Regions from separate parts of the Rhizobium sp. AP16 genome, predicted to be linked through region 1. Evidence: predicted binding sites of a transcription regulator. Region 1 holds the regulator's gene; the other holds the start of a gene.
The links. The regulator PhoB, encoded in region 1, activates phosphate uptake and scavenging genes when phosphate is short. The targets are predictions, from matches to a motif close to TGTCATNNANCTGTCAT.

Region 1 (10,073 bases):
CAGCTGATGCTGGCGCAGAAGGGCGTGCCGCTCGCGGTCCGGCCGACCGGCTACATGGTCGACGCCGCCAACAAATATAACGGCATGCGCCATGTGAGCCGTGTCGTCATGTCGGCCGCGGCCATCATCCTCTCTGTTCTGTGCGCCATTCATGGACTGCGCGCCATCGCGCCACGTTTTCGCGCCCGCAATCGGGTGGAGCAGGTCGTTCTCGGTGGCCTGATCGTCGCCTCGTCGATTGCCGTGCTGACGACGCTCGGCATTGCGGCCTCGATGCTGTCGGAGGCTGCCCGTTTCTTCAACATGGTGCCTGCCGCCGAATTCTTCTTCGGCACCGTCTGGGATCCGCGCTTTACCGGCGCCGGCGCGCAAACGTCTGGCACCTTTGGCCTTATCCCGCTCCTGGCCGGCACGCTCTATATCAGCTTTGTCGCCATGCTTGTCGCGGTTCCCGTCGGGCTTTTCGCCGCCATCTACATGGCCGAATATGCCTCGGCCCGCGTGCGCTCCCTCGCCAAGCCGATGCTCGAAGTGCTGGCCGGCATTCCGACCATCGTCTACGGCTTCTTCGCGCTTGTGACCGTCGGGCCTTTTCTGCGTGACATCTCCGCTGATATCAACGGCCTGCTGACGGGCAATTATGCGAGCTTCGTCGAGGCGCAGAGCGTCCTGACCGCCGGCTTCGTCATGGGCGTCATGCTGATCCCCTACGTCTCCTCGCTTTCCGACGATATCATCATGGCGGTGCCGCGCTCGCTGCGCGACGGCTCGCTCGGCCTTGGCGCGACGCGATCGGAAACGGTCAAGCGCGTCCTCTTGCCGGCAGCCCTTCCGGGCATTGTCGGTGCGCTGCTGATGACGGCTTCCCGGGCGCTCGGCGAGACGATGATCGTCGTGCTGGCCGCCGGCGTCGCCGCCCGCATGCAGTTCGATCCCTTCGAGCCGATGACGACGGTCACCGTGAAGATCGTCAACCAGTTGACCGGCGATCTCGAATTCACCTCGCCGCAGACATTGGTCGCCTTTGCGCTTGGCATCACGCTCTTCTGCTTGACGCTCTGCCTTAACGTCTACGCGCTCTACATCGTCCGTCGCTATAGGGAGCAATACGAATGAGCGATCTCGTATTCTCCGCAAAGCCGCCGATCCCGCGCGGGCTGACGCCCGGCGCACCGGCGCGGCGCGATATCGGCATCAAGCGCCGTTACGCCGCCGAGCGCCGGTTCCGCGCCTATGGCATCGCCGCCGTCACCTTCGGCCTTGTCTTCCTCATCGCTCTGGTCTCGTCGGTGGTGCGTCATGGCTATACCGCCTTCGTGCAGACCTCGATCACCCTGCCGATCGAGTTTGCCGAGAAGGTAATCGATCCCACTGGCAAGCGTGCCAGCGATCCGAAGGTGCTGATCGCGGCCAATTATCCTCTTCTCGTCCGCGATGCCCTGGTAAAGGCGCTGGGCATCGATCCCGCCGATCGCGCGCTTGTGCGTGAGGCGACGGCGATGGTCTCGGACAGTGCGCGAAGCATGCTGCGCGACAAGGTCATGGCCGACCCCTCCATCATCGGGAAAACGGTGAAGATCACGCTGCTTGCCGGCGCCAATATCGATTCCGCCAACAAGGGGCAGATCGATCTGACGGCGAATGAGGCGGACCGCAAGGTCTCCGACCGACAGCTCGGCTGGATGAGGCAGCTTGCCGCCAGCGGCGCGCTCCACAAGGCGTTCAACAGCGGCCTGTTCCTGTCGGGCAATTCCAGCCGTCCGGAAGCCGCAGGCCTCGGCGTCGCGCTGATCGGTTCGCTTTATCTGATGCTGACCGTGCTGGTTCTGGCATTACCGGTCGGCGTCGCCGCCTCGATCTATCTCGAGGAATTCGCGCCGAAGAACCGGCTGACGGACCTGATCGAAGTCAACATCAACAATCTCGCCGCCGTGCCGTCGATCGTCTACGGCCTGCTTGGCCTCTCCGTCTTCATCAATGTCATGGGCCTGCCGCGCTCGGCCTCGCTGGTCGGCGGGCTGGTGCTCAGCCTGATGACGCTGCCGATGATCATCATCGCCACGCGCTCGGCGCTGCGGGCGGTGCCGCCGTCGATCCGAAGCGCTGCGCTTGGTCTTGGTGCCTCGCGGATGCAGGTGGTGTTCCACCATGTCCTGCCGCTCGCCATGCCGGGCATCCTGACCGGTACGATCCTCGGGCTGGCGCATGCGCTCGGCGAGACCGCGCCGCTGCTGTTGATCGGCATGGTCGCCTTCGTCGCCAATTATCCGACGTCGCCACTCGATCCCGCGACCGCCCTGCCGGTGCAGATTTACATGTGGGCGAGCGAAGCCGAGCGTGCCTTTGTCGAGCGAACCTCCGGGGCCATTATCGTCCTGCTCTTCTTCCTTGTTGCGATGAACATCGGGGCCATCCTGCTGCGCCGTCGCTTCGAGCGGCGTTGGTAGAGGGAGAAGACGGAATGAACATGATGACGGAAGCCGCAGGCGAGAAGGCACTGGCCAGGAAGATGACGACGATCCCCTACAAGATGATCGGCCAGGACGTCTCGGTCTATTATGGTGACAAGCGCGCCCTGTTCGGTGTGGACCTGAACATCCGTGTCAATACGGTCACGGCGTTGATCGGTCCTTCAGGCTGTGGCAAGTCCACCTTTCTGCGCTGCCTAAACCGCATGAACGATACGATCGACACCTGCCGCGTCACCGGCAAGATCACGCTCGACGATCAGGATGTCTATGACAGCGCCATCGATGTCGTGGAGCTGCGTGCCCGCGTCGGCATGGTGTTCCAGAAGCCCAATCCCTTCCCGAAGTCGATCTACGAGAACGTCGCCTATGGCCCGCGTATTCACGGGCTGCATCGCTCCAAGGCCGATCTCGACCATATTGTCGAAACCAGCCTGCAGAAGGCCGGTCTCTGGGGCGAGGTGAAGGATCGGCTGCTGGAAGCCGGCACCAGCCTGTCGGGCGGCCAGCAGCAGCGCCTCTGCATCGCCCGCGCCGTTGCCGTCAGCCCGGAAGTCATTCTCATGGACGAGCCGTGCTCGGCGCTCGATCCCATCGCCACGGCCAAGGTCGAGGAACTGATTCATGAGCTGCGGGAAAACTTCACGATCGTCATCGTGACGCATTCCATGCAGCAGGCCGCCCGCGTTTCCCAACGCACCGCAATGTTTCATCTCGGCCATTTGGTCGAGGAGAACGATACCGATAAGATGTTCACCAATCCCGACGATTTCCGCACGCAGGATTACATCATGGGCCGTTTTGGTTGATGATATCCCGCGCGCGGCTCCCTTCACACGTTTCACCCTGAGGATAGAAAAATGGTCTCCACTCACATTCTCTCTGCCTATGACGAAGACCTGAAGTTCCTGACGCGCCGCATTGCTGAAATGGGCGGTCTGGCGGAGCAGATGGTCAGCGACAGCGTTCGTGCACTGGTGCACGGCGATGCCGCCCTTGCACAGAAGGTCATCTCCGACGACGTCGTTCTCGACCACGCCGAACGCGAAGTCGGCGACAAGGCGATCGTCACCATCGCTCGCCGCCAGCCGATGGCCGCCGACCTGCGCGAAATCATGGGTTCCATTCGCATCGCCGCCGATCTGGAGCGCGTTGGCGACCTTGGCAAGAATACCGCCAAGCGCGTCATCGCCGTGCAGGGCCACGGCGTTCCGCGCCGCCTGGCGCGCGGCATCGAGCATCTTTCCGAACTGGCGCTCAGCCAGCTCAAGGAAGTGCTCGACGTCTATACGACCCGTTCGCCCGACAAGGCCGTCTCGATCCGTGAGCGCGACGAGGAAATCGACGCGATGTACACCTCGCTCTTCCGCGAGATGCTGACCTACATGATGGAAGATCCGCGCAACATCACCACCTGCACGCATCTTCTCTTTTGCGCCAAGAATATCGAGCGCATCGGCGACCATGCCACCAACATCGCCGAGACGATCTATTACATGGCGACCGGTAGCCAGCCCGAAGGCGAGCGCCCGAAAGACGATACCGCCAACACCGTCGGTGCGGTGACGGAATAACGAAGACGCCAGGAAAAGGAGACCAGAGACGCATGGTTCCGAGAGTTGCTGTTGTAGAAGACGAAGAAGCGCTCAGCGTTCTGCTGCGCTATAATCTCGAGGCTGAAGGCTTCGAGGTCGACACCATTCTGAGAGGCGATGAAGCAGAGCTTCGCCTCCAGGAGCGCATTCCCGATCTTCTGATCCTCGATTGGATGCTCCCCGGCGTGTCCGGCATCGAACTCTGCCGCCGGCTGCGCATGCGGCCGGAGACCGAACGCCTGCCGATCATCATGCTCACCGCCCGCGGCGAGGAAAGCGAGCGCGTGCGCGGCCTTTCCACCGGCGCGGACGATTATGTCGTCAAGCCGTTCTCGACGCCGGAGCTGATGGCTCGCGTCAAGGCGATGCTGCGCCGTGCCCGTCCGGAGGTTCTCTCCACCGTGCTGCGCTGTGGCGACATCGAACTGGACCGCGAGACCCATCGCGTTCACCGCAAGAGCCGTGAAGTGCGGTTGGGACCGACGGAATTCCGCCTGCTGGAATTCCTGATGGCTTCGCCGAGCCGCGTCTTCTCGCGGTCGCAGCTCCTCGACGGTGTCTGGGGACATGACATCTATGTCGACGAACGCACCGTCGACGTCCATGTCGGACGTCTGCGCAAGGCGCTGAACTTCTCCAATATGCAGGATGTCATCCGCACCGTTCGCGGCGCGGGTTATTCCATGGAAGCCTGATCGGGAAACCGGTCAGTCACCCAACATAGCGGCGGAAACAGAAAACGGGCCTTTCGGCCCGTTTCTTTCATTCAGCTATGGGGCATCTCAGCCGCGCGGTTGAGCCGCCGGCCGGCGTCGTTCATGCACCGGCTGGTAGGCCAGGCGCTGATGGTAGCCGCAATAGGGCGATGCATCCGGGCTGTCATTGCCGCAGAAGTGGAAGTCATCCTTCAGCGGATCGCCGACCGGCCATTTGCAGGTGCGCTCGGTGAGTTCCGTCAGGCCGAGGCGACGCGAAATCGGAACGACCACATTGGCGGCCGGACGATATTCGATCTCGTTGACCGTATCGATCTCGACTTCTTCCTTGAGCATCGTCGCGCCCTGCTGACGGGTAACCGTGCGGGTTGCAACGCGCGAGGCGTAGTTCGGTGCGCGCGGCGCCGAAGTGTTGCGCTTCTGTGCTCGGGCGGCCGTCGCCGTGCCGCCGGCCTTCGCTCGGCCCGGCAGGCTCAAGCGATGCACCTTGCCGATGACGGCATTACGACTGACACCACCGAGCTGCGCCGCGATCTGGCTCGCGCTCAAACCCTCGGACCACAGCTTTTTCAGCTTCTCGACGCGTTCGTCTGTCCAATTCATGCCCTGTCTCCGCTGTCGCGTTTCCGATGGCAGAATCCTTCACCATTGCCTCGCATTAGGGCGAGGCGCGAAACGCTTAAAAATTGTGGTGACTAGTTCCGCCGCATGCAGTCTAGTAATTGAGGTTTAACCTAGTGTGAGGCTGACTCCGTGACAAGAGTCGCATGATTCCTGGGGAATCGATTTCGGGGTTTTCCCCAACTTGCTTGTCCAAGCGTGGCATTTTTGCAATATTAGCAACTGAAGACATACCTCTCGTCGCGAGATGCTCTGCCGCGCCTGCTAAATCGCCTGTTTTGTTGACATTGCGGTGCAAAACATCAATAGTGCCTCAGCCGCCGCAAGGCGGCATTTTTGATTTTTCCGGGCCCGTTTCACTTGAAGGAAACGATTGGCCCTAAAGGTTGTGATCGAGGAGATACGGGCCATGGCTGAAACCGCGCCGCTTTACGACACCTATATGCGTGCCCCGCTGCGGTTTGAGCGAGGAGAGGGCGTATGGCTGTTCACGGAGACAGGCGAGCGCTATCTCGATTTCGCCGCCGGTGTTGCAGTGAATTCGCTTGGCCATGCACATCCCCATCTGGTCGCGGAACTGAAGGCGCAGGCCGACAAGGTCTGGCACCTGTCGAACCTTTATGAGGTGCCGGGCCAGGAGAAGCTGTCGAAGCGCCTGACGGAAGCCACCTTTGCCGACAAGGTGTTCTTCACCAATTCCGGCGCTGAGGCGCTGGAATGTGCGATCAAGACGGCGCGGCGCTACCAGTTCTCCAAGGGCCATCCCGAGAAGTTCCATATCATCACCTTTGAAGGCGCCTTCCACGGCCGCACGATCGCGACGATCGCCGCCGGCGGCCAGGAAAAGTATCTCGAAGGTTTCGGCCCCAAGGCGCCGGGCTTCGACCAGGTACCCTTCGGCGATCTCGATGCCGTGCGCGCCGCCGTTACCGATGCGACGGCCGGGATTCTCATCGAGCCCGTGCAGGGCGAGGGCGGCATTCGGCCTGCGACCAACGAGTTCCTGCGCGGCCTGCGCCAGATCTGCGACGAGCACGGCCTTCTTCTGATCCTTGACGAGGTCCAGTGCGGCGTCGGCCGTACCGGCAAGCTCTTTGCTCATGAATGGTCCGGCGTCACGCCCGACATCATGGCCGTGGCCAAGGGTATCGGCGGCGGCTTCCCGCTTGGCGCGTGCCTTGCGACGGCGGAAGCCGCTTCGGGCATGAAGGCCGGTACGCATGGCTCGACCTATGGCGGCAATCCGCTCGCCATGGCAGTCGGCAATGCCGTGCTCGATATCGTGCTGGCAGACGGTTTCCTCGATCATGTGCGCGATATCGCCCTAGTCTTCCGCCAGGGCCTTGCTTCGCTTCAGGATCGTTTCCCCGATATCATCGAGGATATTCGCGGCGAGGGCCTGATGCTCGGCATCAAGGCCGCCATTCCGCAGGCGGAGCTGTTGCAGGCGATCCGCGCCGAGTATCTTCTGGGCGTGCCGGCTGGCGACAACGTCATCCGTCTGCTGCCGCCGCTGGTGGTGACCGCCGAGGAAGCGCGCGAAGGTATTGCCCGCATCGAACGCGCCGCCGAAAGCGTGCGTGCGGCTCGCATCAAGAAGTCGGCTTGAATTCAGCGCCCGCTGTCAGCGCAGTAACACTTAGAATGGCGCATAACCCCTTAAATCGGGTCCGATTTAAGGGGTTATGCGCGCCCCACGCGGGCGTTATTGTTTTCTAGAGTACAGGTAGGAACATGGCTTCTCCGAAACACTTTCTCGATCTCTCGGCTGTTGCTGCTGCCGATCTGCGCAGCATCATCGACGACGCCATCGTGCGCAAGCGGGCGCTGAAGGCCGGTACGGCCGACAAGCCGCTTGCCGGCAAGATGCTGGCGATGATCTTCGAGAAGCCCTCCACCCGAACCCGCGTCTCCTTCGATGTCGGCATGCGCCAGCTTGGCGGCGAGACGCTGTTCCTGTCGGGCACCGAGATGCAGCTCGGCCGCGCCGAGACGATCGGCGATACGGCGAAAGTGCTGTCGCGCTATGTCGACGCCATCATGATCCGCACGACGGAGCATTCGCGCCTGCTGGAGCTCGCCGAACACGCGACCGTGCCGGTCATCAATGCGCTGACCGACGACACGCACCCCTGCCAGATCATGGCCGACATCATGACCTTCGAGGAGCATCGCGGCCCGATCAAGGGCAAGACGATTGCTTGGACCGGCGACGGCAACAATGTGCTGCATTCGCTGATCGAAGGGGCCGCACGCTTCGACTACCGCATGAACATGGCCGTACCCCTTGGTTCCGAGCCAAAGGATCACTATTTGAACTGGGCCCGTAATCAGGGCGCCGAAATCATGCTCTCGCATGATGCCGACCGTGCGGTCGCTGGCGTTGATTGCGTGGTAACCGATACCTGGGTTTCCATGAATCAGGAACACCGGGCCCGCGGTCACAACGTCTTCCAGCCCTATCAGGTCAATCAGGCTTTGATGGCACAGGCCGGCAAGGACGCCTTGTTCATGCATTGCCTGCCCGCCCATCGCGGGGAGGAAGTGACGGACGAAGTGATCGATGGTCCGCAATCCGTTGTTTTCGATGAGGCGGAAAACCGCCTTCATGCGCAAAAGTCGATTCTTGCTTGGTGCCTGGGCGCGATCTGAGGATATAGAACCGCGCGTTTGATGCCGCGGGCGCAGTAGGAGTAAAGCAATGGCGGAAAGTGCAGCCTCGCTGGGTCAATTCGATTTTGCCGGCGACGATCATGTCGTTCCCTTCCAGGTCGAAGGTCTTGATGTGCGCGGCCGCGCCGTGCAGCTCGGACCTCTGCTGGACACAATTCTCGCCCGGCACAATTATCCGGCCCCCGTTGCCCGGCTGTTGGCCGAGGCCGTGGTGCTGACCGTGTTGCTCGGCACCTCGCTGAAGTTCGAGGGCAAGTTCACCGTGCAGACCAAGGGCGACGGACCGGTCGATCTTCTGGTCGCCGATTTCGCGACGCCGGAAAATGTCCGCGCCTATGCCCGCTTCGATGAAGAGGCGCTGGCAAAGGCCGTGGCCGCCGGCGAGACCGAGCCGGAACAGTTGCTCGGCAAGGGCGTGCTCGCCTTCACCATCGATCAGGGTCGCTACAGCCAGCCCTATCAGGGTATCGTGGCGCTCGACGGTGCCTCGCTCGAAGAGATCGCGGGGACCTATTTCCGCCAGTCGGAGCAGATCCCGACCCGCGTTCGTCTGGGCGCTGCCGAACTGTTCGACCGCGACGAGGCCGGCAAGCCGCGCCATCGCTGGCGGGCGGGCGGGTTGATCGCACAGTTCCTGCCGGAAGCACTGGAGCGCATGCGCCAGCCGGATCTCCATGGCGGTGATGGCGATAGCAACCCGCGTCATCATGTCGAGGACGACGCCTGGGAGGAAGCCCGGTCACTGGTCGAGACGATCGATGCCGACGAGCTGACCGATCCGCAGGTCGGAACGGAACGTTTGCTGTTCCGTCTCTTCCACGAGCGTGGCGTGCGCGTCTATGAGCCGAAGGCAGTCTTCGACCGTTGCACCTGTTCGCGCGACAAGCTGAAGGGCGTATTGCAGGGCTTTTCCGCCGAGGAAATCGAGGTGAGCCAGGAGAATGGCGAAATCGCCGTCACCTGCGAGTTCTGCTCGACCACCTACCGCTTCGAAGTCTCCGAGGTAAGGGACGCCTGATCGGGCTCAGTTCAGCGTCCGCAGCAGATTGGGCGTATCGAGAGAAAAGGCGGGGATCTTGACGTGAAAGAGCTCCCCGTCGTCCGTCTCCATCTGATAATGGCCGAACATCATGCCCGATGGCGTATCGAGCGGGCAGCCTGACGAATATTCGTAGGTGTCGCCGGGGCCAAGCCGCGGCTGCTCGCCGACGACGCCAGGCCCGGTCACCTCGTCCACCAGCCCGTTCTGATCGGTGATGTGCCAATAGCGCGTCACCAGCCGGACATTGAGGGTGGAATGGTTGGAAATGATAATGCGATAACCCCAGACATAGCGGTCGTCATCCGGGTCGGATTGCTCCTCCAGATAAAAAGGTTCGACGACGACTTCGATATCCCGTGTTAGAGCGCGATACATGCCTGACACCTTGGTCATTACTCCGAAACGTCGTGCGTTCCAATAAACGCACACCGGACGCTCCAGCATTTTAAGTCTAGGGCATCTGCTCCGCTTTCCATGATCCCACGAAAGCGGGACATCTAGCGGTATCCTATACACAACCTGCCCCGTCAAGGAACGGATTGGTGAAAACCCCTATAGCGGGTAAATCATACGGCTTTTCAGGGACTAAGGCTAGTTCCAAGGGGCAATCGCCTTGGCTGAAGCTATCCGGCGCGCCTGTTGTCAAGGCGAGCCGTCCCGCCCGAACAAGATCCGGGCGGGTTTGCATGACAAAACTCAGGCCGAAACCTGCGCCAGCGCGCGGGCGAAATCCTCGACCAGATCGTCGCCATCCTCGATGCCGGCGGAGAAGCGCACGGTGCCCGGCGAAATGCCGAGTTCGGCGCGAGCCTCGTCGGTGAGGTTCTTGTGCGTGGTGGTGGCCGGATGGGTGATCAGGCTCTTCGAGTCGCCGAGATTGTTGGAAATCCTGACGATCTCCAGCGCGTTCTGCAGCTTGAAGGCCGCTTCCTTGCCGCCCTTCAGCTCGAAGGCCACC
Region 2 (10,073 bases), on a different contig from region 1:
TGATCCGGCCCGCCGCCTTGCCAAATTGCAGACGCAGCTTGAACGCGCGGTCGTCAACGCACGGATGATCTACGAACTGCTCGACATGGAACCGCGCCAGCGCGATCTGCCGGACGCCAAGCCGCTGGTCGTCACCGATGCCCGTATCGAATTTCGCGACGTACAGTTTGCCTATGGCGACGACACCGTTCTATCGGGCGTGAGCTTCACTGCCGAAGGTGGACAAACGACGGCGCTCGTCGGCCCCTCCGGCGCCGGTAAATCCACCGTCATCAACCTCATTCCGCGCTTCTACGACCCGAAGGCCGGCAGCATCCTGATCGACGGGCAGGACATCAGCCACGTCACCAAGCAGTCGCTGCGCGAGCATCTCGCCTATGTGTCGCAGCAGCCCTACCTTTTCGAAGGCACGATCCGCGACAATATCCGGTATGGCCGTCTGGAAGCGACCGATGCCGACATCGAGGAAGCAGCCCGGCACGCTTACGCCCATGACTTCATACTGGCGCAACCGCAGGGCTACGACACCCCGGTCGGTGAAAACGGCGTGACGCTTTCCGGCGGCCAGCGGCAGCGCCTGTCGATTGCCCGCGCGCTGGTGCGCAATGCGCCGATCCTCCTTTTGGATGAAGCCACATCGGCGCTCGATACCGAGTCGGAAGCGGCCGTGCAGAAGGCATTGGACGAAGCCATGAGCGGCCGCACGGTCGTCGTCATCGCCCATCGCCTGTCGACGGTGGTCCGGGCCGAGAAGATCATTGTCATGCAGAATGGGCGCGTCGTCGAAGAGGGCAACCACGAGACGCTTGCGGAGGCCGACAATGGCCTTTACGCTCGCCTCAACAGCCTTCAGCGGCCGGCCGTTTCCGGCAATTCCCGCAAATAAGACGATAGAGACGACATGAGCGACGATGCGATGAAGCTGGTGGTGGTGGGCGCGGCAGGCCGCATGGGTCAGGCTCTGATCCGCCTCATCCACGCCACCGAAGGCCTGACCCTACACGCCGCCGTCGCGCGCCCCGGTTCGGCTTTCATCGGCAAGGATGCCGGCGAGATCGCCGGGCTGGGGCAGATCGGCATTCCCGTCACCGACGATCCGCTTTCCGCCTTCCTGCATGCCGACGGCGTTATCGACTTCACCACGCCGGCAACCAGCGTCACCTTCGCCGACCTCGCCGCCCAGGCGCGCATTGTCCACGTCATCGGCACCACCGGCTGCTCTGCCGAAGACGAGACCAGGTTCAAGGCTGCCGCCCGACACGCCCGCATCGTCAAGTCGGGCAATATGGGCCTCGGCATCAACCTTTTGAGCGTCCTTGTCGAGCAGGCCGCGCGGGCGCTTCCGCCGGCCGATTGGGACATCGAAGTCTTGGAAATGCACCATAAGCACAAGGTCGACGCGCCATCGGGCACCGCCCTGCTGCTGGGTGAAGCCGCTGCCAAGGGGCGTGGCATCGATCTCGGCGATCATTCCGTGCGCGTACGCGACGGCTATACCGGCCCGCGTCCGGCGGGTTCGATCGGCTTTGCCACGCTGCGCGGCGGTGCCGTCATCGGCGATCACTCAGTTATTTTTGCCGGCGAAGGCGAGCGGCTGACGTTGTCCCATAGTGCGGGCGACCGGTCATTGTTTGCCCGCGGCGCGCTTCAAGCGGCTCTCTGGGCGCGCGACAAGAAGCCCGGCCTTTATTCCATGCTCGATGTCCTCGGGCTTTCCACACGTTGATACGATCCTTTCAAGGAGTGACATTATGAGCGGTACTCTCGTCCTCGTTCGCCACGGCCAGAGCGACTGGAATTTGAAGAATCTCTTTACCGGCTGGAAGGATCCCGACCTGACAGCGCTGGGCGTTGAAGAAGCCAAGACCGGCGGCAAGGCGCTGGCCGATTACGGCATCAAATACGACATCGCCTTCACCTCGGTGCTCACCCGCGCCCAGCACACGCTGAAGATCATCCTCGATGAAGTCGGTCAGCCCGGCCTGGAAACGATCAAGGATCAGGCGCTGAACGAGCGCGACTATGGCGATCTCTCCGGCCTCAACAAGGACGACGCCCGCGCCAAGTGGGGCGAGGAACAGGTACATATCTGGCGCCGCTCCTACGACGTGCCCCCGCCCGGCGGCGAAAGCCTGCGCGACACCGGCGCCCGCGTCTGGCCTTATTACCTCACCGAAATCCTGCCGCGCGTGCTCGCCGGCCAGAAAGTGCTCGTCGCCGCCCACGGCAATTCGCTGCGCTCACTGGTCATGGTGCTCGACCGCCTGACCAAGGAACAGATCCTGGCGCTTAACCTCGCGACCGGCGTGCCGATGGTCTACAAGCTCAACGCCGACTCCACCGTCGCTTCCAAGGAAGTGCTCGGCGACATGTCCGGCGCGCATTGAGCGGCTGCGCTACCACGGCTGACTATTCTTGATGCTCTCATATGCTACGCTACGCATGCGGCGTAGCATATGAGCTGACGATGGAACGAGAATGAAACACGAAAAAGACGTGATTAGTTATAGCGCTTGGTTTCGGCAGCAGATACTGGCGGGACAGAATTCTGCCAATGCAGGTAATCTTATTCCCGCTGGCGAAGTAGAAGCCGAATTCGCTGCTCTACGGGAAGAAACCCGCAGCAAGCTGGATAGACAGCTTTCTTAAAATTCAGATTACAGCTTCAATTCTCGATCGTGAACCGCACCCGATCCGCGGCAAAGCGTGAGATCGAATATTGCACCGGCACGCCGTCGAGATCGGCGTTCAATGCCCTGGTATTCATGACGATGGCACCGGGGGAGAGTTCGAGGTCGGTGAGGTCACCTTCCTCCGCATGGGTGGCGGTGATTTCCGTGACGACACGAACATAATCGGCGACGCCGAGTTCGCGGAAAGCCTTGGTGATCGAGCCGGTGGTTCCATAGATCTCAGCGATATCGGCAAAGCGGTCGGCGGGAAACCAGCTCGTAGCGCGTGACACCGGGCGATGGTCGGCCCGGCCGATCGTTTCCAGCCGGACGACGGCTGCGCCAGGTGTCAGCTTCAGCCAGCGGGCCACCTCGGCACTGGCAATTTCACGGCTGGCCGCCACCAGCACGCTGCGCGCTTCGCGCGCCTGATCGCCGATCCCTTGAGAAAATCGTGTCCGTTTCGAGATCGGGAAATTCAGGCGTTCCTTGCGCTCGATCAGGGTGCCCCGCCCCTGCACGGCGCGAACGATGCCTTCCTGCCCCAAAGCGGCCAGCGCGCTTCGCACCGTATGCCGGTTGACGCCGAACTGCAGCGCCAGCGCCGTTTCCGGCGGCACCATGCCGGTCTCGTCGAAATCGCCCTGATTGATCGACGCGCGAATCCGGTCGGCAATCTGCCGCCAGAGCGCCACGCCCGTCTGTCTCTGTACCTTCTGCCCCGCCATATTTCCCGCTTGTCCTGTCATACGCTTGTCACGTCGCCCCAATAGATATAAAACATACCTTGTATGGTTGTCTATATCAATAGACATTTTGAGGAAGACGCGATGAATTCAGCACAGAGGCAAGAGGTAGCTGCGCAGGAGCGCCGGGAACGCAAGCGCACGGCGGACCTTCTGGCCCGGGCCGAGCGCGACGAGCTCGATGCGGCCTGGGAAGCACTGTCCGACAAGCCGGCTATCCAGCCCGTGCGTGGGCCAGAAACCGGTCTCGTCATGGTGCGCGGGCGCATCGGCGGCGGCGGCGCACCTTTCAATCTCGGCGAGGTCACGGTAACCCGCGCTACCATCAGACTCGCCTCCGGCACGGTCGGCCACGCGCATGCGCTCGGCACCGACCGCGAGAAGGTACGGCTGGCGGCGATCTTCGACGCGCTCTGGCATCAGCCGGCCACCAAGGATTTCGTCGAGAAGGCGATCCTGCTGCCGATCACCGAGCGGATCGCCGGACGGGATCGGCAAAGAGCCGAAGAGACGGCCGCTACCCGCGTCGATTTCTTCACCATGGTCCGCGGAGAAGACTGATGACCCTTTCCAACACCATCACCCCTGACAACGATGCCCTGACCGGCGGCTTTACCAACCCGGTCTTCGACGCGCAGAGCGTCTTCAAGATGATGATGGACGCGATGGCGCGGCCGGGAACCCTGCAAACGGTCGTCTCCGACATCGCACCGCCCGCACCCCTCGGCATCGCCGCCGGCGCCATTGCGCTCACCCTTTGCGACCATGACACATCGGTCTGGATGTCGGGCGGCCTTGCGCGCTCGACCATGCCGGAATGGCTCGGCTTCCACACCGGCGCGCCGGTGACGTCCGAAAAGCTCGAGGCCCGCTTTGCCTTCGTCGAAGCCGGCGTGCTGCTCGCTTCGCTCAACCAGTTCGATGTCGGCACCCAGGAATATCCCGACCGCTCGACGACGATCGCGCTGGAAATCGCGAGCCTCGAAGGCGGCAAGGAACTGGCGCTCTCCGGCCCTGGGATTGCCGACATCAACATGATTGCGCCCATCGGCCTGCCGGACACGTTCCTGCGCTTCTGGAACGACAATCGCGCGCTCTTCCCGCGCGGTGTCGACCTCGTTCTGACGGCCGGACGGCAATTCCTCTGCCTGCCGCGCACCACCAAGATCATCGCGACGGAGATCTGACGCATGTATGTTGCCGTAAAAGGCGGCGAAGCCGCCATCGCCAATGCTCACCGGCTGCTCGCCGATCGTCGCCGCGGCGACCGCTCGCTGCCGGCGCTCGGCATCGACCAGATCGTCGCGCAGCTTGCGCTTGCCGTCGACCGCGTCATGGCCGAAGCCTCGCTTTATGACCGGACGCTCGCAGCACTTGCCGTGCGCCAGTCGCGCGGCGATATGATCGAGGCGATCTTCCTACTGCGCGCCTACCGCACGACGCTGCCGCGCTTCGGCTATTCCCAGCCGCTGGATACGGCGGCGATGAAGATCGAACGCCGCATCTCCGCTACCTACAAGGACCTGCCGGGCGGCCAGCTTCTCGGCCCTACCTTCGATTATACCCACCGCCTGCTCGACCCGAGCCTGCTCACCGACGAGCCGGTGGACGAGCCGATGCAGCGGTCGGCGGAAGAGGGTCGCGTCATGCGAGTCTCCGAAATCCTGGCCGAAGAAGGGCTGATCGAGGGCGATGGCGAGATGCCGATCGATCACGAAACCGGCGACCTGACGCGCGAGCCGATGGAATTCCCGATGACCCGCGACCTGCGCCTGCAGGCGCTCGCCCGGGGCGACGAGGGTTTTCTTCTGGCGCTTGGCTATTCCACCCAGCGCGGCTATGGCCGCAACCATCCCTTCACCGGTGAAATCCGCATCGGAGAAGTCGAGGTCGAACTCGACGTGCCGGAACTCGGTTTCGCCGTCTCACTGGGCAGCATCCAGGTGACCGAGTGCCAGATGGTCAACCAGTTCAAGGGCTCGGCCAAGGCGCCGCCGCAGTTTACCCGCGGCTACGGCCTTGTCTTCGGCCAGAGTGAGCGCAAGGCCATGGCCATGTCGCTGGTCGACCGGGCGCTACGCGCCGACGAGCTCGGCGAGGATATCGTCGCCCCCGCCCAGGACGAGGAGTTCGTCATCTCCCATTCCGACAACGTGCAGGCAACCGGCTTCGTCGAACATCTGAAGCTGCCACACTATGTCGACTTCCAGGCCGAACTCGACCTGGTGCGCCGCATGCGCCGCGACTTCGAGGCCGCCCGCGACGGCGGCAAGGATCCCCTGACGGAGGCAGCCGAATGACCGATCTCGCCACCTACAACTTCGCCTATCTCGACGAACAGACCAAGCGGATGATCCGCCGCGCCATCCTGAAGGCGATCGCCATTCCCGGCTATCAGGTGCCCTTCGCCTCGCGCGAAATGCCGATGCCCTATGGCTGGGGCACCGGCGGCGTGCAGCTCACCGCGGCGATCATCGGGCCGGACGACGTCCTGAAAGTCATCGACCAGGGCGCCGACGACACCACCAACGCCGTCTCCATCCGCGCCTTCTTCCAGAAGGTCGCCAATGTCGCGGTCACCACCCGCACGGAAGAGGCGACGATCATCCAGACGCGCCACCGCATCCCGGAAGCCAAGCTCGGCCCCAACCAGGTGCTGGTCTACCAGGTGCCGATCCCGGAACCCTTACGCTTCCTGGAACCGCGCGAGACCGAGACCCGCAAGATGCATGCACTCGAGGAATACGGCCTCATGCATGTGAAGCTCTACGAGGACATCGCCCGCAACGGCCGCATCGCCACGACATATGCCTACCCGGTCAAGGTCGCCGGCCGCTACGTGATGGACCCATCTCCGACGCCGAAATTCGACAATCCGAAAATGCACCTGTCGGATGCGCTGCAGCTCTTCGGCGCCGGCCGCGAGAAGCGCATCTATGCGGTGCCGCCCTATACCGACGTGGTCAGCCTCGATTTCGAGGATCACCCCTTCGAAGTACAGCGCTTCGAGAAGCCCTGTGCGCTCTGCGGGGCCGAGCAGGTCTATCTCGACGAAGTGATCCTCGACGACAAAGGCGGACGGATGTTCGTCTGCTCCGACACCGATTTCTGTGAAGACCGCCGCGCCCACGGCCATGTCGGCCCGATGCTGGCGCCAAATGGGCCGGCACCCAATCAGGAGGCCGCCGAATGAGCGACACACCACTCCTCAAGGTCAAGGACATCTCGAAATTCTACGGCAGTCGCATCGGATGCCGTGACGTCTCCTTCGATCTCTGGCCCGGCGAAGTCCTGGCCATCGTCGGCGAGAGCGGCTCGGGCAAGACCACCTTGCTCAACTGCATCTCGACGCGGCTGCTGCCGACCACCGGCAGCGTCGAATACCACATGCGCGACGAGACCTATCGCGACCTCTTCCGCATGAACGAGGCGGAGCGTCGCTTTCTGATGCGTACCGACTGGGGCTTCGTCCACCAGAACCCCGCCGACGGGTTGCGCATGACGGTCTCGGCCGGCGCCAATGTCGGCGAGCGGCTGATGGCGATCGGCAACCGTCACTACGGCAATATCCGCGCCACGGCGGTCGACTGGCTGGAACGCGTCGAAATCGATGCCGACCGCATCGACGACCAGCCGCGCGCCTTTTCCGGCGGCATGCGCCAGCGCCTGCAGATCGCCCGCAATCTGGTGACCGGCCCGCGCCTGGTATTCATGGACGAGCCGACCGGCGGCCTCGACGTCTCGGTGCAGGCACGCCTGCTCGACCTCGTGCGTGGCCTCGTCAACGATCTCGGCCTGTCGGCGATCATCGTCACCCACGACCTCGCCGTCGCCCGCCTGCTGTCGCACCGCATGATGGTGATGAAGGACGGATACGTCATCGAACATGGTCTGACCGACCGCGTGCTCGACGATCCGCGCGAACCCTACACGCAGCTGCTCGTCTCTTCGATCCTGCAGGTCTGAGGAAATAAGATCATGGCAACCCCCCTCGTCGTTTCCGAAGTCTTCAAGAGCTTCACCATGCATCTGCGCGACGGCATTCGCCTGCCTGTCGTCGCCGATGTCTCCTTCTCGGTCGCAGCCGGCGAATGCGTCGTGCTCGGTGGCCCCTCCGGCATCGGCAAGAGCTCGCTCTTGAAGATGATCTACGGCAACTATGCCGTCGACGCCGGTCAGATCCTGGTGGCGCACAAGGACAGGATCACCGATCTCGCCACCGCCGATCCGCGCACCGTGCTCGAGGTTCGCCGCCATACCATGGGCTATGTCAGCCAGTTCCTGCGCACCGTGCCGCGCGTGGCCGCCATCGATGTCGTCGCCGAGCCGCTTCTGGCGCGCGGCGTGGTACTGGCGGATGCCCGGCAAAGGGCCGGCGCCCTGCTCGCCCAGCTCAACCTGCCGCAAGAGCTCTGGCAGTTGCCGCCCGCCACCTTCTCCGGTGGCGAGCAGCAGCGCGTCAATATCGCCCGCGGCTTCATCACCGACCACGCCATCCTGCTGCTCGACGAGCCGACGGCCTCCCTCGATGCCCGGAACCGCGCCGTCGTGGTCTCGATGATCGAGGAGAAGAAAAAGGCCGGCGTCGCCCTGCTCGGCATCTTCCACGACGAGGAAGTGCGCGAAGCGGTCGGTAGCCGGATTCTCGACGTCTCCCGCTTCTCACCCAGAAAGTCCGCCGCATGAGCCGCCAACTGGGCGAATCGCCCTTCATCAGCCCGACAGCAACGGTCAAGAACTCGACGTTCGGCCGCTACACCGAGGTCTCGGAGCGTTGCCGTATCGACGAAGTCGAGATCGGCGATTATTCTTACATCATGCAGGACGGCGCCGTCTGGTGCGCGACGATCGGCAAGTTCGTCAACATCGCCGCCAGCGTCCGCATCAACGCCACCAACCATCCGACATGGCGGGCGACGCTGCATCACTTCACCTATCGCGCCGCCGATTATTGGCCGGATGCCGATATGGAGACGGATTTCTTCACCTGGCGGCGCGAGAACCGCGTCGTGATCGGTCATGACGTCTGGATCGGCCACGGCGCCACCATCCTGCCTGGTGTTGCGGTCGGCAATGGTGCCGTCATCGGCGCCGGTGCCGTCGTTTCCAAGGATGTCGCCCCCTATACGATCGTCGGTGGCGTACCGGCCAAGCTCATCCGCGAGCGTTTCACCACCGAGGTCGGCGCGCGGATGGACAAGCTTGCCTGGTGGGACTGGGATCACGCCACTCTGCGCACGGCGCTGACCGACTTCCGCGCCCTTTCCGCCGAGGATTTTTTGATCCGCTACGGCGCATGAGGACGTTTTTCGCCGATACGGGGCTTGCGCCGGCCGACTGAGGATCCAGCGTCTGGCGACCCTTTGAGACCAGATATTCGAGGGAGACGCCTTCATGGCAAAACAGTTCGAAAGCATCGATGACCGGCTGAACGATTTCATTGCCCGGCAACATATCTTCTTTACGGCATCTGCGACCGGGACGTCCCGCGTCAACGTTTCGCCCCGCGAGACGCTGTGCCTGCGCATCATCTCACCCAATACCGCCATCTATCTCGACCGCACCGGCAGCGGCAACGAGACCTCGGCGCATATGAAGGCCGATGGGCGGCTGACCATCATGTTCTGCGCCGTCGCGGGGCCGCCGATGATCCTGCGCCTCTATGGGCGCGGCCGGATCATTCACCGGACATCGGCTGAATACCGGGAATTGCTGCATACCCATTATGCCGGCGACGAACCGCTCGGTGCCCGCCAGATCGTCTGGCTGGATATAGACCTCGTCCAGACCTCCTGCGGCTTCGGCGTGCCGCTCTTTTCCTATGAAGGCGAAAGGCCGAGCCTCGATCAATGGGCCAAGGCCAAGGGTCCCGATGGTATCGAGGAATATCGGCGGGAAAAGAACGTCCGCAGCATGGATGGTCTCCCAACGGGTTTATTTGACGCCGACAGCAACTAATGCGGCTCCACTGAATCATCCCACCGCACCAATAGCGGGGGATTGTAACAACACTTACACAAATCTGACATCGGAGCTTCATGAAGCGGCGATAATGCGTTGCCTATACTTGGCGCACAGCCGCTCGAAATTCCGTTTTGAGCCAAGGCACCTGTGCCTATTCATAGTTAGTAGCGCGACGTCAATGCCAGCTGCGGACCAAAGCAGCGGCGAAAGGGAAAGCTTCATGTTCGAGCTCAAGAATGTCTCGCGCCGGTTCGGAAACAAGCTCGCTGTCGATTCCGTGACGTTGGACATTCCGCAAGGACAGATGGTTGGCGTCATCGGCCGCTCGGGCGCCGGCAAGTCCACGCTGCTGCGCATGATCAACCGCCTCGCCGACCCGACTTCCGGCTCGATCCATTTCGCCGGCACCGAGGTTTCCAAGCTGAGTGGCCGGGCGCTGCGCAACTGGCAGCGCGACTGCGCCATGATCTTCCAGCAGTTCAACCTGGTCCCGCGCCTCGACGTCTTGACCAACGTCATGCTCGGCCGCCTCAACCAGCGCTCGACCGTCATGAGCCTTCTCTCGGTCTTCACCCGTGAAGAGCGCATCGAAGCGATCGCGGCACTCGGGCGCCTCGGCATCGAGCAGACCGCATTGCAGATGGCCGGCACGCTGTCGGGCGGCCAGCAGCAGCGCGTCGCCATCTGCCGC

Region 2: a site for PhoB is predicted at 3,416-3,432, ahead of phnF (phosphonate metabolism transcriptional regulator PhnF). Genes of this name have one in related genera too.

Annotation. Positions count from the first base shown of each region.
Region 1 covers NZ_AJVM01000063.1:138,774-148,846, forward strand. The annotation lists gene pstC (phosphate ABC transporter permease subunit PstC) at 1-1,116, shown strand, start outside; gene pstA (phosphate ABC transporter permease PstA) at 1,113-2,447, shown strand; gene pstB (phosphate ABC transporter ATP-binding protein PstB) at 2,462-3,277, shown strand; gene phoU (phosphate signaling complex protein PhoU) at 3,329-4,042, shown strand; gene phoB (phosphate regulon transcriptional regulator PhoB) at 4,075-4,758, shown strand; gene PMI03_RS17185 (GcrA family cell cycle regulator) at 4,846-5,382, opposite strand; gene PMI03_RS17190 (aspartate aminotransferase family protein) at 5,810-7,009, shown strand; gene argF (ornithine carbamoyltransferase) at 7,135-8,052, shown strand; gene PMI03_RS17200 (Hsp33 family molecular chaperone) at 8,102-9,091, shown strand; gene apaG (Co2+/Mg2+ efflux protein ApaG) at 9,098-9,490, opposite strand; gene PMI03_RS17210 (O-succinylhomoserine sulfhydrylase) at 9,812-10,073, opposite strand, start outside.
Region 2 covers NZ_AJVM01000086.1:35,656-45,728, forward strand. The annotation lists gene PMI03_RS29420 (ABC transporter ATP-binding protein) at 1-886, shown strand, start outside; gene dapB (4-hydroxy-tetrahydrodipicolinate reductase) at 902-1,726, shown strand; gene PMI03_RS29430 (2,3-bisphosphoglycerate-dependent phosphoglycerate mutase) at 1,752-2,387, shown strand; gene PMI03_RS31945 (hypothetical protein) at 2,479-2,649, shown strand; gene phnF (phosphonate metabolism transcriptional regulator PhnF) at 2,666-3,400, opposite strand; gene phnG (phosphonate C-P lyase system protein PhnG) at 3,503-3,979, shown strand; gene phnH (phosphonate C-P lyase system protein PhnH) at 3,979-4,605, shown strand; gene PMI03_RS29450 (carbon-phosphorus lyase complex subunit PhnI) at 4,609-5,718, shown strand; gene PMI03_RS29455 (alpha-D-ribose 1-methylphosphonate 5-phosphate C-P-lyase PhnJ) at 5,715-6,611, shown strand; gene phnK (phosphonate C-P lyase system protein PhnK) at 6,608-7,384, shown strand; gene phnL (phosphonate C-P lyase system protein PhnL) at 7,397-8,104, shown strand; gene PMI03_RS29470 (DapH/DapD/GlmU-related protein) at 8,101-8,718, shown strand; gene PMI03_RS29475 (pyridoxamine 5'-phosphate oxidase family protein) at 8,813-9,376, shown strand; gene phnC (phosphonate ABC transporter ATP-binding protein) at 9,603-10,073, shown strand, end outside.